DNA from 4 places in the Pseudomonas lundensis genome. Region 3 is predicted to be linked to each of the others. Evidence: predicted binding sites of a transcription regulator. Region 3 holds the regulator's gene; each other region holds the start of a gene.
The links. The regulator FliA, encoded in region 3, starts transcription of late flagellar genes. The targets are predictions, from matches to a motif close to CTAAAGTTTNNNNNNNNNNNGCCGNTAA.
Positions count from the first base shown of each region.

Region 1: a site for FliA is predicted at 1,778-1,805, ahead of motA (flagellar motor stator protein MotA). Genes of this name have one in related genera too.
Region 2: a site for FliA is predicted at 2,878-2,905, ahead of IF654_RS10930 (methyl-accepting chemotaxis protein). Genes of this name have one in related genera too.
Region 4: a site for FliA is predicted at 2,109-2,136, ahead of IF654_RS22325 (methyl-accepting chemotaxis protein). Genes of this name have one in related genera too.

Region 1 is NZ_CP062158.2:4,405,478-4,409,495, forward strand. Features, by position in the region: gene motB (flagellar motor protein MotB) at 1-856, opposite strand, end outside; gene motA (flagellar motor stator protein MotA) at 860-1,711, opposite strand; gene IF654_RS20655 (HDOD domain-containing protein) at 1,877-3,415, shown strand; gene IF654_RS20660 (rhodanese-like domain-containing protein) at 3,460-4,018, shown strand, end outside.
Region 2 is NZ_CP062158.2:2,303,818-2,307,835, reverse strand. Features, by position in the region: gene IF654_RS10940 (hypothetical protein) at 1-302, shown strand, start outside; partial or broken gene IF654_RS10935 (DinB/UmuC family translesion DNA polymerase) at 299-1,099, opposite strand; gene IF654_RS10930 (methyl-accepting chemotaxis protein) at 1,142-2,704, opposite strand; partial or broken gene IF654_RS10925 (transposase) at 3,149-4,018, shown strand, end outside.
Region 3 is NZ_CP062158.2:3,119,133-3,123,150, forward strand. Features, by position in the region: gene IF654_RS14615 (chemotaxis protein CheA) at 1-308, opposite strand, end outside; gene IF654_RS14620 (protein phosphatase CheZ) at 320-1,108, opposite strand; gene IF654_RS14625 (chemotaxis response regulator CheY) at 1,130-1,501, opposite strand; gene fliA (RNA polymerase sigma factor FliA) at 1,709-2,449, opposite strand; gene fleN (flagellar synthesis regulator FleN) at 2,446-3,279, opposite strand; gene flhF (flagellar biosynthesis protein FlhF) at 3,399-4,018, opposite strand, start outside.
Region 4 is NZ_CP062158.2:4,788,996-4,793,013, reverse strand. Features, by position in the region: rRNA gene IF654_RS22340 (23S ribosomal RNA) at 1-1,448, shown strand, start outside; rRNA gene rrf (5S ribosomal RNA) at 1,600-1,715, shown strand; rRNA gene rrf (5S ribosomal RNA) at 1,823-1,938, shown strand; gene IF654_RS22325 (methyl-accepting chemotaxis protein) at 2,251-4,018, shown strand, end outside.

The DNA.
Region 1 (4,018 bases), 1.3 Mb from region 3:
TCTCGGTGCCCTGTTCACCTTCAATCGCCTGCTGCGCTTTCTTCGTCAACACCACGATGTCGATGCGGCGGTTGATCGGGTTCAGCGGGTTGACCTTGTCGAACAGCACCGACGAGGCGTAACCCACAATCCGCGCGACCTGATCATGTGGATAACTGCCCGCGATCAATGCCCGGCGCGCTGCGTTTGCGCGGTTGGCCGACAATTCCCAGTTACCGAACTCCGCATCGCTGGCATACGGCGTGGCATCGGTGTGCCCGCTGATGCTGACTTTGTTCGGCACGGCTTTGATGGTGTCCGCCATGGCCAGCAATATGTCTTCGAAGTAAGGCTTGAGGCGCGCACTGCCGACGTCGAACATCGGACGGTTTTCCGCGTCCATGATCTGGATGCGCAGGCCGTCAGGCGTGATTTCGAACAACAGCTGGTCTTTGAATTTGCGCAATTGCGGGTTTTCTTCGACCTTGTTCTGCAACTCCTGAAGCAGCAGTTCGAGTCGTTCTTTCTCGACTTGCTCGGCCATGCCTTCGACCTGATCGGTGTCGACCGTGATCTTGTCGGGCTGAGGCTGCATTTTTTCTTCAGGATTGAGGGTGGTGTCCGGCGCCAGGGTCGGCGTGCCTCCCAAATCGATGATGTACGGCGTGCCGGTTTCGGTGAACCCGATCGGGTCTTTGAAGTAACCGGCAATGGCGATTTTCTGTTCCGGGGTGGCTGTGGACATCAGCCACAGCACCAGGAAGAACGCCATCATCGCCGTAGCAAAGTCAGCGAACGCAATTTTCCAGGCGCCACCGTGGTGGCCCGCCGCGAAGCGCTTGACGCGCTTGATGATGATTGGCTGATTGTTTTCCATGGATCAGCGACCGCGGACTACTTGTTCCAGCTCGGCAAAGCTCGGACGGTGCTTGGGATACAGCACTTTACGACCGAACTCGACCGCCAGCGACGGCGGCATGCCCGAGGCCGAAGCGACCAGCGACGCCTTGATGGATTCGTACACGTTGAGTTCTTCTTTCGCATCGTGGGAGAGCGAGGTCGCCAGCGGGCCGAAGAAACCGTAGGCCGCCAAAATACCGAAGAACGTACCGACCAGCGCCGCACCCACGTGCACGCCGATCATCGCCTGATCGCCGTCGCCCAGCGAAGCCATGGTCACCACGATACCCAGTACCGCAGCCACAATACCGAAGCCCGGCATGCCATCAGCAATCCCGGTCACGGCGTGGTACGGGTGCTCAAGCTCTTCTTTAAGGCTGAACAGTTCCATGTCAAACAAGCCTTCGAGTTCGTGGGGCGCCATGTTGCCCGACGACATGATGCGCAAGTAATCGCAAACAAACGCGGTCATGCGGTCATCTTTGAGCACGGAAGGGTATTTGGCGAAGATCGGGCTGGCCGCGGCGTCTTCAATGTCGCCTTCGATGGCCATCATGCCTTCGCGACGGCTTTTGTTGAGGATCTCGTAAACCAGCCCCAGCACTTCCAGGTAGAACGTGTGGGTGAAGCGCGAACCGAACATGCCGAGCGATTTTTTGATCACGTGCATGGTCATGTAGCCGGGGTTCGCCTGCAGGAACGCACCAAACGCCGCCCCGCCGATAATCAAGACCTCGAACGGCTGAATCAGCGCCCCGATCTTGCCGTGGGAAAGCACGTATCCGCCGAGCACGCTCGCGAACACGACAATGATGCCGATAATTTTAGCCATAGGAATTCAGGTACTTCTGCGTCGGGTTCAAGGTCATATTCGAGAGTTAAAAAACTCTTCTTCTACTTATCGGCAAAACTGCGCCAGACTATAGGCCATAAAGGCGAAAAGCCAGTTGGGCCCGCTCCGGGCGTGTAAACAATGGATGATGACCACTCTCCCATCATGGCTAATGAAACCGGCAACGCGACTCCAATCCCCAATACCCTCGATGCGTGGGTCAAGCAGCTCGACGCTGTTCGCCTGCCCATCCCGCAAGACAGCCACGAGCGCGTCTGCAAGGCAATCAACGACAATCGCCGCTCGTTACGCGACATTGCCGAGCTGATGCAAGACAGTCCTGCATTGGCACTGAGCTTGATCCGCGACGCCAATCACCACACGCACGGCAGTTTGAGCGAGCCGGCCGAGAGCCTGGAGGTAGCGATCAACCGCCTGGGGCTGGCCCGCACACAAGAACTGCTTGAACGCCTGCCCGCGTTGCCGTGGGAAGAAATCCCGCAGGCTTTTCGCCAGATTCAACTGATTAGCCAGCACGCTGCGCAACAAGCCAGCGGCCTGTTTGGCAATCGCCTGGCGCGCCTGTGGCAAGAAATCTATTGGGGCAGCCTGCTGTTTCTGTCGCCGCTGTGGGCCATGGCACTCACTCACCCCGAACAGCTCGAAGAGTGGGAACTGCGGGTGATTCATAAAGGTGAATGCGCAAGCAAAGTTGAACTCACACTGTTCGGCGTGCGCCTGTTTGAAATATGCCGCGCGCTGGCGCAATTATGGCGACTGCCCGAATGGGTGCTGCAAGGTTACGCCGTCATCACCGACGAACAGCGCACCCTGGTCAGGGTGTTGCATATCGCCCGCGACAATCATCATCGTTTGCGTCAACAGCAACGTCTGGACGCTGACCCGGCCCTGCGCCGCTGGTTAAATCAGCCGTCAAACACTGTGTTGCTGGCCAATGGCCTGGCCCTGTCGGCCCAGCAGGCCTGGGACACGCCTCACAACTTGCGCTGGCAATACCTGACCAGCCTGTACATGCAAATGCCACTGGAAGAACTGCAACAACTGGTTCACCAGAACGCGGCCAGCAGCGCGCGCTATCACTCGATGCCCGACCTCTGGCACCCGGCTCAATCCCTGTTGTGGCCGTGGGGCGTGCGTCGCATGCACCGGGGTTTATTGCCTGCCCCGCCGCCGTCAGCCGAATCGCTGGTGGTGTGGCGCAAGCAATGCGGGCAACTGCTGGCCGAACCGAGTTCGTTCACCAATTCGATGCACCTGACCACCTGCGCCCGCGATGCGTTGGTGGCCTGCGGCATGCGCCGGGTGCTGCTGTTGATGGCCGATAAAACGTCGACCAGCCTGAGCGTGCATCAGATTGCCGGATTGCCCAAGGCAGCCTTCGACTTGAGCCTGCAAATTAACCAGAGCGCTGTCCTGCAACGCTTGATGACGCAACCGGCGCAATTTCGCCTGACACCCGAAAACAATGCGCAGATCACAGCGGTCCTGCCAAAAAGTTTGCGCGGCCTGTTTCCCGGCGAGCACCTGCTGTTGCGCTCGATCAGCAACAACGGCCGCGTGGTGATGCTGGTGCTGGCCGATCAGGGCGGCGGGCCGTTTTCTGAGACCACCGTGCAGGCTTTCGGCAAAACCGTGCAATGCATCGAAAAAGCGCTCAACAGCTTTACCACGCGCGGACGTTGACGCTTGCGCTACAATTCGCCCCCTTTTCGCCCTGGAGACCTCACATGCCTGACTTCTCTGGCTTGCCGTTGGTGATTGAGCCCCAAGACCTGCATGATCGGCTCGACGCAGCGAACCTGATTATTGTCGACCTGACCAGCGAGGCACGCTACGCCCAAGGCCACGTGCCAGGCGCGCGCTTCGTTGATCCCAAGCGCACCCAACTCGGCCTGCCGCCTGCTCCGGGTTTATTACCCACTCAAGCCGCGCTCGAAAAACTGTTCAGCGAAGTGGGGCACAACCCTGACGCGGTCTACGTGGTGTATGACGATGAAGGCGGCGGTTGGGCGGGCCGCTTTATCTGGCTGCTGGATGTGATCGGGCACAAGGCGTATCACTATGTAGACGGCGGTATTCACGCATGGATCGCCGATGGCCTGCGCGAATCAAACGAGGTTCCGACGCCTAAAAACGCACCGGTCACGCTGACCCTGCACGACGAACCCACTGCCACCCGCGAATACCTGCAAAGCCGGTTGGGCGCTGCCGATCTGGCGATTTGGGACGCTCGCAGCCCGGCTGAGTACAGCGGCGAAAAAGTGCTGGCGGCCAAAGGGGGTCATA
Region 2 (4,018 bases), 820 kb from region 3:
GGCTGTACGCCGCTAATCAATTTGCTGGGCGATCTATGAAAGCACCAATTCTGCAATCAGGCCTGCTCGACGGGATATTCAACCTCGACCTAGCATTTCGCGTACGTCGCTGTAACGACAATGCGTGCTATGCAGTTGCTGAAACGGGTATAGGGAAAAATTCTGAAAGGATCACAGTTTCTTTCATACGCCCTGTGCCTTTGGTAGCTGGTGACTTAGTACGTCCCTCTTATGTCGAAATTCTGGGGGAAGATGCTCAAGGAACACTCGTAGCGCGAGTGCTGGCACCTACGCTTAATTAGGTGCGATGACTTCTAGGAAATCGCCCAGGTCCCCAATCCGGATTGCTCGGAACACTCGCCGCCCTCAACGTCCCCCTCCCCCAGCGTCCGTTGATTTCATCCAGCACGGCCATGACCCGTGTGGCTTCTGCAGGTTGATTTACGGCAAACAAATCATCTGAAAACTCTCCGGGCTGTCGCAGGTCCAGCAGCAAAACTTCTGCCTTGCTGTATTTGAATCCCTCCCGAAAAACATGGTCCAGAGCCTCTACTGCTGCCTTGGTCAGCAACTGCACATCGCCAGTCGGATATGGCAAAGTCACCACAACACCTTTTGCGTATTTGGCCTCATCAGGATTGAACATGCCCGTGCGGATGCTGACACGGACTTTTTTGCAATAGGACTTCTGCGCCCTGAGCTTTTCGGAGGCGCGCATCATGTAGGTGGCCACAGCTTCCTTGATCGGTGCCAGTTCAGTCAGTCGCTTGCCAAACATTCGGCTGCAGCAGATTTCCTGTTTCGGCGGATCCGGTTCATCCAGCTCCAGGCACGGCGTTCCTGAAAGCTCTCGCGCGGTTTTCTCAATCACCACGCTGAATTTTTTGCGCAGGGTCCATGGGTCAGCCTTGGCCAAGTGCATCGCAGTGGTGATGCCCATGCCTTCAAGGTGTGCGGTCATGCGCCTACCGACACCCCACACTTCAGACACAGCCGTGTTGCGCAGCACCCAGTCCCTTTCGAAATCACCGCACAAGTTGACCACGCCGCCGGTGTGGGCCTGGAGCCGTTTGGCAGTATGGTTGGCCAGCTTGGCCAAGGGCAGCTCAGCCTGAAGCCGATCTAACCACTAACGGTCCGGCTAAGCACTCAGACGTGCCGTCACTTCATTCAACTGCCCTGATAACCCGTGAAGGTTCCGGCTTGCCGCTTCGGTGCGCTGCATGTTGTCTAGGTTTGTACTGGCAATCGTGGTGATTTCGGTGAGGTTGCGCGAGATATCTTCCGCCACCGAGGTTTGCTCTTCGGCAGCGGTGGCAATTTGGCGGTTCATGTCTCGAATGGCTTCCACAGAATGGGTGATGCGCTGCAGCATCGCTCCGGCCTCATTCACTTGCGCGACACTTTCTTCGCTGCGCGACTGGCCACTTTCAATGGCCTGAGCCGCGTCCACCGCGCCGGTTTGCACCGTTTGGATGATCTGGTTGATTTCGATGATCGACTCGGCCGTACGCTGGGCAAGGTTTCGCACTTCGTCGGCCACGACCGCAAAACCGCGTCCGGCTTCACCGGCACGGGCCGCTTCGATCGCCGCGTTAAGCGCCAGCAAATTAGTCTGCTCGGCGATGCCGCGAATCACTTCCAACACCTTGCCTATGCGGCCACTGTCGGTTTCCAGGCGACGGATGACCGTGGCTGTGTTGGCGATCTCACCACGCATTTGGGTGATGGTGTGAATGGTGCCCTGCATGACTTTTTCGCCCTGCTGCGTGGATTGGTCGGCATCATCGGCGGCGCGTGCAGCATCGGCTGCGTGACGAGCCACTTCCTGGGCGGTGGCGGACATTTCGTTCATCGCCGTAGCCACCTGATCGGTACGGTTGAACTGCTCGTTAGTGCCGCTGGCCATGAGACCTGCGATGGCGCTTAACTCGCCACTTGCGCTGTCCAGATCCTTGGCGCTGCGCTGCAAGCGGTTGAAGGTTTCGGCGAGAAAGTCGCGCAAAGTGTTGGCGGCCATGGCTAGTTTGCCCAACTCGTCTTCACGGCTGCTGGCAACGCGTTCGGCAACTTTCCCTTGGCTCAGTTGCGCCACGTAGTCGATCAGCTTGCGGATGGGGTCAATCAAGTTGCGGTTAATCAGCCAAAGGCTCAACAGGCCGATCAACAGACCCGAGGCGAGCATCACGATAATCCCCAGCATCACCGTGCGATTGGCAGCGGCGCTGATCAGTGTAGATTGCTCGGTGCCCTGCTTGCGCAGTTCGCCAACAAGTTCGCTCATCTGATCGCTGGTGGTACGGTCAACTCCTTTGACGGCGGCGTCGCCTGCAGTGGGGTCTGCACCCGCGGCGATATAGGCATCGCGACCTTTCTGGTAAGCGCTGCCCAACTGACGGTGTTCGTCACGCAGGCGCTCGATGCGGGTCTTGAGTTGGCCCTCCAGTCCTTTCTGGTTAGCCAGTTCGCCAAGGATCCCTTGTACGTCGCGCTGACGGTCTTCGAATTGCTTCCAATATTTATCCAGGTCTGCCGGCTGCTTGCCCCGTAGTAATACGTTTTTCCATTCCTGAACCTGCACCTTGAATTGCAGGTTGGCCTCGTCGATCAATTGCGAAGTGTGCAGCGGACCTTCGATTAAGTTGGCGTAGTTTTGCACGCCGTTGGACAGGAAATTAAAGCATGCTAAAGCAATCAGCAACATCGCCAACAGACTGCCGCTCAGCAGCGCGAGGATTTGAGTTCTCAGGGATTATTGCAGCATCGGATGATACTCATGACAGGAATGAAGTACGCCTGGTTAGGCGTGAAAGACGTCCAAACATCCCTGTCTGCGGTTCAGGTTTGTGGCCGGAGCCGCGCAAACTAACACTTACGTCATCGGCGTGCCAGAGCGCTTCTTGAGGGGAGTCAGACCGTTGGTGCCTTGGAAATTCTCGGTTATCGTCCTTCCTATTATTTCCGTTGGTTTGGAGATCAGATGAATGACAGCTTTTGGCCGGTAAGCGGACGCTTACAAGCGGCGACCGCTAGTGGCCGGGAGCCGCCCTTCGTGACAGGCAGCTATCGGCCGATTCTGTTGAAAAAGTAGCTCCCCTGTCTGGCCTGCGGCAAAATTCGCGCAGCGGCCAGCAGGGAAGCACGCAGCATGATGGGACAGTTATCGAGTGGGCAGGAACGGCTGTTTTACTCGTTCAACCTTGAAGACCACACCCCGCCAATCACCTTCTGCGTAGCATTGATCGGTGTCTCGATCTGAGCGTTTTACGCCATTACCTCGCCGATTTTTACAGCCCAATTGGGCGTCCTTCGATTGACCCAGAGTTGATGATCCGCATGCTGATCGTGGGCTATTGCTACGGCATTCGCTCAGAGCGTCGGCTGTGCGAAGAGGCCCATTTGAACCTGGCGTATCGCTGGTTCTGCCGGTTAAGCCTTGAAGATGAAGTCCCCAATCACTCGACCTTTTCCAAAAATAGACACGGCCGTTTTCGGGACAGCGATCTGTTTCGCTGGTTGTTCAATGAAGTGCTGCGTCGCTGCATGGACGCCGGTTTGGTTAAAGGCGAAGGCTTTGCCGTGGACGCCAGCATCATCAAAGCGGATGCGAGTCGGCAGCGCGGCATACCGGGTGATGAACAGGTCAACTGGAGCGATCCGGCCCTGAGCACCCGCGCCGTGCGAGAGTACCTTGAAGCCCTCGATGAAGAGGCTTTGGCCGAAACGCTACCGAAGCGCCTGTCGCTGACGGATCCTCAGGCCCGCTGGACCGCAGCTCCAGGCGGCCCAGCGTTCTACGCGTACTCCACGAATTATCTGATAGATACCGAGCACGGCGTGATCATGGATGTGGAACCCACACCGGCTCATCGAACCGCAGAAGTCGAGAGCACCAAGACGATGATCGACCGGGTCGAAGCGCAGTTCGACATCAAGCCGGAACGCCTCATTGGCGACACCGCTTACGGTACAGCGCCGATGTTGGCCTGGATGGTGGAGGAAAAAGACATCGAGCCGC
Region 3 (4,018 bases):
AACATGCCGTTGACCGCGTCCAGCGCTTCCAGGATCACGTCCATCAGCTCCGAATCGACGTGTCGCTCACCCTTGCGCAAGATGTCGAACACGTTCTCGGCGATGTGACAGCACTCCACCAGCTCGTTGAGCTGGAGGAAGCCGGCGCCCCCTTTTACAGTGTGAAAACCGCGAAAAATTGCATTGAGCAGGTCGGCATCATCCGGTCGGCTTTCCAGCTCGACCAGTTGTTCGGACAACTGCTCTAGAATTTCGCCGGCTTCAACCAGGAAATCCTGAAGGATTTCTTCATCGGCGCCGAAGCTCATGTACGTGCTCCTTAGAATCCAAGACTTGAAAGCAAATCGTCTACATCGTCCTGACCGGACACGACGTCATCACGCTTATCGGCATGAATCTGCGGACCTTCACCCTGCGCCAGGTTTTTTTGCGGATTATTTTCTGCCCGCAGTGCTTCGCGGTCATGCTCGATCCCTGCGAAACGGTCAACCTGACTGGCCATCAACACCAGTTTGAGCAGATTGCTTTCAACTTCAGTCACCAGCTGCGTGACCCGCTTGATCACCTGACCGGTGAGGTCCTGGTAATCCTGAGCCAGCAAAATGTCATTCAGGTTGGCGGCGACCACGTGGCTTTCTTCTTCGCTACGCGTCAGAAAACCGTCAACCCGACGCGCCAGATCCCGAAACTCCTCGGCACTGAGCTCGCGACGCATGAAGCGTCCCCACTCTGCGCTCAAGGTTTTGGCTTCAGCGCCCAGGCCATTGACCACGGGCGTGCTGTTCTCCACCAGGTCCATGGTGCGGTTGGCCGCCGCTTCCGTTAAGCGCACAACATACGACAACCGTTCCGTGGCATCCGTGATCTGCGACACTTCTTCGGCTTGCGGCATGTGCGGGTCAATGTGGAAGTTGACGATTGCACTGTGCAGCTCGCGCGTCAGCTTGCCGACTTCGCGGTACAGGCCCCGGTCGCGGGTCTGGTTCAATTCGTGAATCAGCTGCACGGCGTCGCCAAACTGGCCTTTTTCAAGGCTGTCGACCAACTCGCGAGCATGTTTTTTCAAGGTCGATTCAAAATCGCCCTGGCTAGCCTCTTTATGCTCCATAACGCCCCCGTGGCGAGTCGATCAACCGATGCGTTCGAAGATTTTTTCGATCTTCTCTTTGAGTGCCAGCGCAGTGAACGGCTTGACGACATAGCCGTTAACACCGGCTTGCGCCGCTTCGATGATTTGCTCGCGCTTGGCTTCGGCCGTCACCATCAGCACGGGCATGTGCTTGAGTTTTTCATCCGCGCGCACGTGGCGCAGCAGATCGATGCCGGTCATGCCCGGCATGTTCCAGTCAGTCACCAGAAAGTCGATATGACCTTGATTGAGGATCGGTATCGCCGTGGTGCCATCATCGGCCTCAACGGTGTTGGTGAACCCCAGGTCACGCAGCAGGTTTTTAATGATCCGCCGCATCGTCGAAAAATCATCAACGATGAGGATTTTCATATTCTTGTCCAATTCGACCTCCAAGCAGTCTTAAAACGCGTCCAGCACCTGGGCGCGCCATTCAATCAATTCAGTAAACCTTAACCCTGTAGCCGCCACCGCCGACTGCGACGCGGATGCAGCGACCGTCTGTGACAGAAGGTCTTGCGGCCTTATCGCAGCCTGCGGCAGCGGCTACAGGGGGTAAATCGTGTGGACGGCGGCGTCTCAGCGCGCTCGCCATTCCGCCAGGCGCCCGCGCAAACGCGCGGCACACTGGCTGTGCAACTGGCTGACACGCGACTCGCTCACGCCCAGCACCTCACCGATTTCCTTGAGGTTGAGTTCTTCGTCGTAGTACAGCGCCAGCACCAGCCGCTCGCGTTCCGGCAAGTTGGCGATGGCCTCGGCCAACGCGCCCTGGAAACGTTCGTCTTCCAGGTCACGCGACGGCTCAAGGTGAGCACTGGCGCCGTCCTCGTGCAGCCCTTCATGCTCGCCGTCCTGCAACAGGTCGTCGAAGCTGAACAGGCGGCTGCCCAGGGTGTCATTCAAAATGGCGTAATAATCATCAAGGCTTAAATTGAGTTCGGCCGCAACTTCGTGATCTTTAGCGTCACAGCCGGTTTTTGCTTCAATTGCCCGAATTGCGTCGCTGACCATGCGCGTATTGCGGTGGACCGAGCGTGGAGCCCAGTCGCCCTTTCGCACTTCATCAAGCATCGCGCCACGGATACGAATACCCGCGTAGGTTTCGAAACTTGCACCTTTGCTGGCGTCGTATTTGGTCGACACTTCGAGCAGGCCGATCATCCCGGCCTGAATCAAGTCTTCAACCTGCACACTGGCCGGCAGACGCGCCAGCAGGTGGTACGCAATGCGTTTGACCAAAGGGGCGTAGCGTTCGATCAGCTCGTACTGGCTGTCGCGCGATGACTTGCTGTACATGCGATAGCCGCTTGCTGTCATGGAGACGTACCTACATTGGTTTGCTGCACCAGACGCTCAACAAAGAACTCCAGGTGCCCACGGGGATTGGCAGGCAATGGCCAGGTGTCAACTTTCTGTGCAATGGCCTTGAACGCCAGCGAGCATTTGGAGCGCGGGAACGCTTCGTACACAGCGCGCTGCTTTTGCACTGCCTTGCGCACACATTCGTCGTACGGCACGGCGCCTACGTATTGCAGGGCGACGTCCAGAAAGCGGTCGGTGACTTTGGTCAGCTTGGCGAACAGGTTGCGCCCTTCCTGCGGGCTCTGGGCCATGTTGGCCAACACCCGGAAGCGGTTCATGCCGTAATCGCGGTTCAGCAACTTGATCAACGCATACGCATCGGTGATCGAGGTCGGTTCGTCGCACACCACCAGCAGCACTTCCTGCGCGGCGCGCACAAAGCTGACCACCGATTCGCCAATCCCGGCGGCGGTGTCGATCACCAGCACGTCCAGGTTGTCACCGATCTCGCTGAAGGCCTGAATCAGCCCCGCATGCTGGGCCGGGCTCAGGTGAACCATGCTTTGGGTGCCCGACGCCGCGGGCACGATGCGAATCCCGCCGGGGCCAGGCAGCAGCACATCGCGCAGCTCGCAACGGCCCTCGACCACATCGGCCAGGGTGTATTTGGGGGTCAGCCCCAGCAGTACGTCGACGTTCGCCAACCCCAGGTCAGCGTCCAGTAACATCACTCGTCTGCCCAGCTCGGCAAGAGCCAGCGACAAGTTGACTGAAACGTTAGTTTTACCGACGCCACCCTTGCCGCCGGTCACTGCGATCACCTGTACGGGATGCATGCTGCCCATGATCTTTCTTTACCTTGTCTTACTTAGACGCGGCTACAGAGGCTGGCTGCGGGTTCCTCAACGGGAACAGGATGTGCAGACCATCAATGTAGGTACATTCCAACGTAATCATCACTGCCTCAGCCGACCCGTTTGGAAGGGCTGTGGTAGATATCAGCGAACATGTCGGCCATGGCCTCTTCGCTGGGTTCTTCCTGCATTTGCACACTCACCGCACGGCTCACCAACTGGTGACGACGCGGCAGATGGAGATCGTCCGGGATACGCGGACCGTCCGTGAGATAGGCCACTGGCAGCTCGTGGCTGATGGCCAGACTCAACACTTCACCAAGGCTCGCCGTCTCATCCAGTTTGGTCAGGATGCAACCGGCCAGCCCGCAACGTTTATAACTGTGGTACGCCGCCGCCAGCACTTGTTTCTGGCTGGTGGTGGCCAATACCAAATAGTTTTTGGACTTGATGCCGCGCCCCGCCAGGCTTTCGAGCTGCAGGCGCAACGCCGGGTCACTGGCTTGCAGGCCCGCCGTGTCCACCAGCACCACGCGCTTGCGCACCAGCGGCTCCAGGGTTTGCCCCAGCGACTGGCCGGGCGCCACATGCGTGACGGGCACATTGAGGATGCGGCCCAGGGTTTTGAGTTGCTCCTGCGCGCCAATCCGGTAACTGTCCATGCTCACCAGCGCAATGTTTTGCGCGCCGTACTTGAGCACATAACGCGCCGCCAGCTTGGCCAGTGTGG
Region 4 (4,018 bases), 1.7 Mb from region 3:
TTGTCCAAGTTTAAGGTGGTAGGCTGGAATCTTAGGTAAATCCGGGATTCTAAGGCCGAGAGCTGATGACGAGTGTTCTTTTAGAACACGAAGTGGTTGATGCCATGCTTCCAAGAAAAGCTTCTAAGCTTCAGGTAACCAGGAACCGTACCCCAAACCGACACAGGTGGTTGGGTAGAGAATACCAAGGCGCTTGAGAGAACTCGGGTGAAGGAACTAGGCAAAATGGCACCGTAACTTCGGGAGAAGGTGCGCCGGTGAGGGTCAAGCATTTACTGCGTAAGCCCATGCCGGTCGAAGATACCAGGCCGCTGCGACTGTTTATTAAAAACACAGCACTCTGCAAACACGAAAGTGGACGTATAGGGTGTGACGCCTGCCCGGTGCCGGAAGGTTAATTGATGGGGTTAGCTAACGCGAAGCTCTTGATCGAAGCCCCGGTAAACGGCGGCCGTAACTATAACGGTCCTAAGGTAGCGAAATTCCTTGTCGGGTAAGTTCCGACCTGCACGAATGGCGTAACGATGGCGGCGCTGTCTCCACCCGAGACTCAGTGAAATTGAAATCGCTGTGAAGATGCAGTGTATCCGCGGCTAGACGGAAAGACCCCGTGAACCTTTACTATAGCTTTGCACTGGACTTTGAATTTGCTTGTGTAGGATAGGTGGGAGGCTTTGAAGCGTGGACGCCAGTTCGCGTGGAGCCATCCTTGAAATACCACCCTGGCAACTTTGAGGTTCTAACTCAGGTCCGTTATCCGGATCGAGGACAGTGTATGGTGGGTAGTTTGACTGGGGCGGTCTCCTCCTAAAGAGTAACGGAGGAGTACGAAGGTGCGCTCAGACCGGTCGGAAATCGGTCGTAGAGTATAAAGGCAAAAGCGCGCTTGACTGCGAGACAGACACGTCGAGCAGGTACGAAAGTAGGTCTTAGTGATCCGGTGGTTCTGTATGGAAGGGCCATCGCTCAACGGATAAAAGGTACTCCGGGGATAACAGGCTGATACCGCCCAAGAGTTCATATCGACGGCGGTGTTTGGCACCTCGATGTCGGCTCATCACATCCTGGGGCTGAAGCCGGTCCCAAGGGTATGGCTGTTCGCCATTTAAAGTGGTACGCGAGCTGGGTTTAGAACGTCGTGAGACAGTTCGGTCCCTATCTGCCGTGGACGTTTGAGATTTGAGAGGGGCTGCTCCTAGTACGAGAGGACCGGAGTGGACGAACCTCTGGTGTTCCGGTTGTCACGCCAGTGGCATTGCCGGGTAGCTATGTTCGGGAAAGATAACCGCTGAAAGCATCTAAGCGGGAAACTTGCCTCAAGATGAGATCTCACTGGAACCTTGAGTTCCCTAAAGGGCCGTCGAAGACTACGACGTTGATAGGTTGGGTGTGTAAGCGCTGTGAGGCGTTGAGCTAACCAATACTAATTGCCCGTGAGGCTTGACCATATAACACCCAAGCAATTTGCGTCGAAAGGCCAGATTGCGGTGTGTGAAGACGATACAAACCGAAAGTTTGCACCTCACAAAACACCAACTCTATTACATACCCATTCGCTGGAACGTTGACCGTAAGGTAAACGCACCGGCTACCGAATTTCTTGACGACCATAGAGCATTGGAACCACCTGATCCCATCCCGAACTCAGCAGTGAAACGATGCATCGCCGATGGTAGTGTGGGGTTTCCCCATGTGAGAGTAGGTCATCGTCAAGATTAAATTCCAAAATCCCTGTCTGCTCACGCAGACGGGGATTTTGTTTTTATAGAAGTACCAAGTTTTCACAGGCACGTTACTCAGTAACGGATCTGTCACAGAATTTCTTGACGACCATAGAGCATTGGAACCACCTGATCCCATCCCGAACTCAGCAGTGAAACGATGCATCGCCGATGGTAGTGTGGGGTTTCCCCATGTGAGAGTAGGTCATCGTCAAGATTGAATTCCGAAACCCCTGTCTGCTCACGCAGACAGGGGTTTTGTTTTTTCTACGCCACAACCGCCGCTAAACCTGCTTCTTTCCCCTCCCTCTGATCTTCCTCAAACCCCCGGCCTAAACGCCCTGCAATTGACTTTCGTCGGATTAAACAAAATGCCATCACAAATGGCTAAGTTTTCCGGGAATGGTGCCGACAGCCTGTTGAGCAATGCGTGCTTAGTAGAGCTGCCGGATAGAAAGGCTGCCTGCGCTGTTACACGGAATGTTGCACCCGTACGCATCCCCACTCTCGGCATAAGAAGTCCCATGAAATGAATCTCAAGTTCAGCCATAAAATCCTTCTGGCCGCTTCAGGCGTCGTGGTTCTGGCGTTTGCGTTGTTCACTCTGTACAACGACTACCTGCAGCGAAATACCATCAAGCAAAACATCGAGTCGTCAGTGCAACAAGCTGGCAACCTGACTGCCAGCAGCGTTCAGAATTGGCTGAGTGGTCGTATCCTGGTACTCGAAAGCCTCGCACAAAACGTCGCGCACCAAGGCAAGCAAGCGGATTTGCCCGGCTTGGTGGATCAGCCTGCATTAACCTCGAATTTTCAGTTCACCTATGTGGGCCAAGCCAACGGCGTGTTCACACAGCGTCCTGACGCCAAAATGCCAGACGGTTACGACCCACGTGAACGTCCTTGGTACAAACAAGGCGTAAGTGCCGGTAAGACAATGCTGACGCCGCCCTACATGGCTGCCGTAGGCGGCTTGATCGTAACCATCGCGATGCCTGTCAAAAGCAACGGCGAATTACTCGGCGTGGTAGGGGGCGACCTGAGCCTCGACAGCTTGGTCAAAATTATCAATTCGGTGGATTCAGGTGGCTTGGGCTACGCGTTTCTGGTGAGCGGCGACGGCCAGGTCATCGTCAGTCCGGAAAAAGATCAGGTGATGAAAAACCTGAAAGACATCTACCCATCCAGCGCGTTGCGCATTGAAAAAGGCATTCAGGAAGTTAACCTGAATGGTCACGAGCGGATTATTTCCTTCACGCCGGTAACCGGCTTACCTGCAGACTGGTATATCGGTCAGTCGCTAGACAAGGAAAAAGCGTACGCTCCGCTTTCCAAATTCCGTACCTCCGCATTCATCGCAATGTTCATCGCCGTGGCTGTCATTGCCGTTCTGCTCAGCCTGCTGATCCAGTTCCTGATGCGCCCTCTGACCACCATGGGCCGAGCCATGCAGGACATCGCTCAGGGCGAAGGTGACTTGACTCGTCGTCTGGTAATCGAAAGCAAAGATGAATTTGGCTTGCTGGCCAGCTCTTTCAACCAGTTCGTAGAACGTATTCACGCGTCGATTTCGGAAGTGTCCTCCGCGACACGTCAGGTTCATGATTTGTCCCAGCGGGTGATGGCATCGTCGAATGCTTCGATCATCGGTTCTGACGAGCAGAGCGCACGCACCAACAGCGTAGCTGCCGCAATCAACGAACTGGGTGCCGCCACACAGGAAATCGCCCGTAACGCGGCTGATGCTTCGCAACATGCCAGCGGTGCAAGCGAACAGGCCGATGATGGCCGCCAAGTGGTTGAGCAAACCATTCAGGCCATGACCGAGTTGTCGCAAAAGATCAGCATGTCCTGCGCCCAGATTGAAACCCTGAACGCCAGCACCGACAACATCGGCCATATCCTGGACGTAATCAAAGGTATCTCCCAGCAAACCAACTTGCTCGCCCTCAACGCGGCGATCGAGGCGGCACGTGCAGGTGAAGCGGGTCGCGGATTTGCTGTGGTGGCCGATGAAGTGCGCAATCTGGCACACCGCACTCAGGAGTCGGCAGAAGAAATCCACAAAATGATTACTTCGCTGCAAGTGGGCTCGCGAGAAGCGGTGACCACGATGAATGCCAGTCAGGTTTCCAGTGAGGAAAGCGTGGAAGTGGCCAACCAGGCGGGCGCCCGCTTGATCAGCGTCACTCAGCGTATTGAAGAGATCGACGGCATGAACCAATCGGTAGCCGCTGCCACTGAAGAACAAACCGCCGTGGTTGAAACCCTCAACGTTGATATCAACCAGATCAACT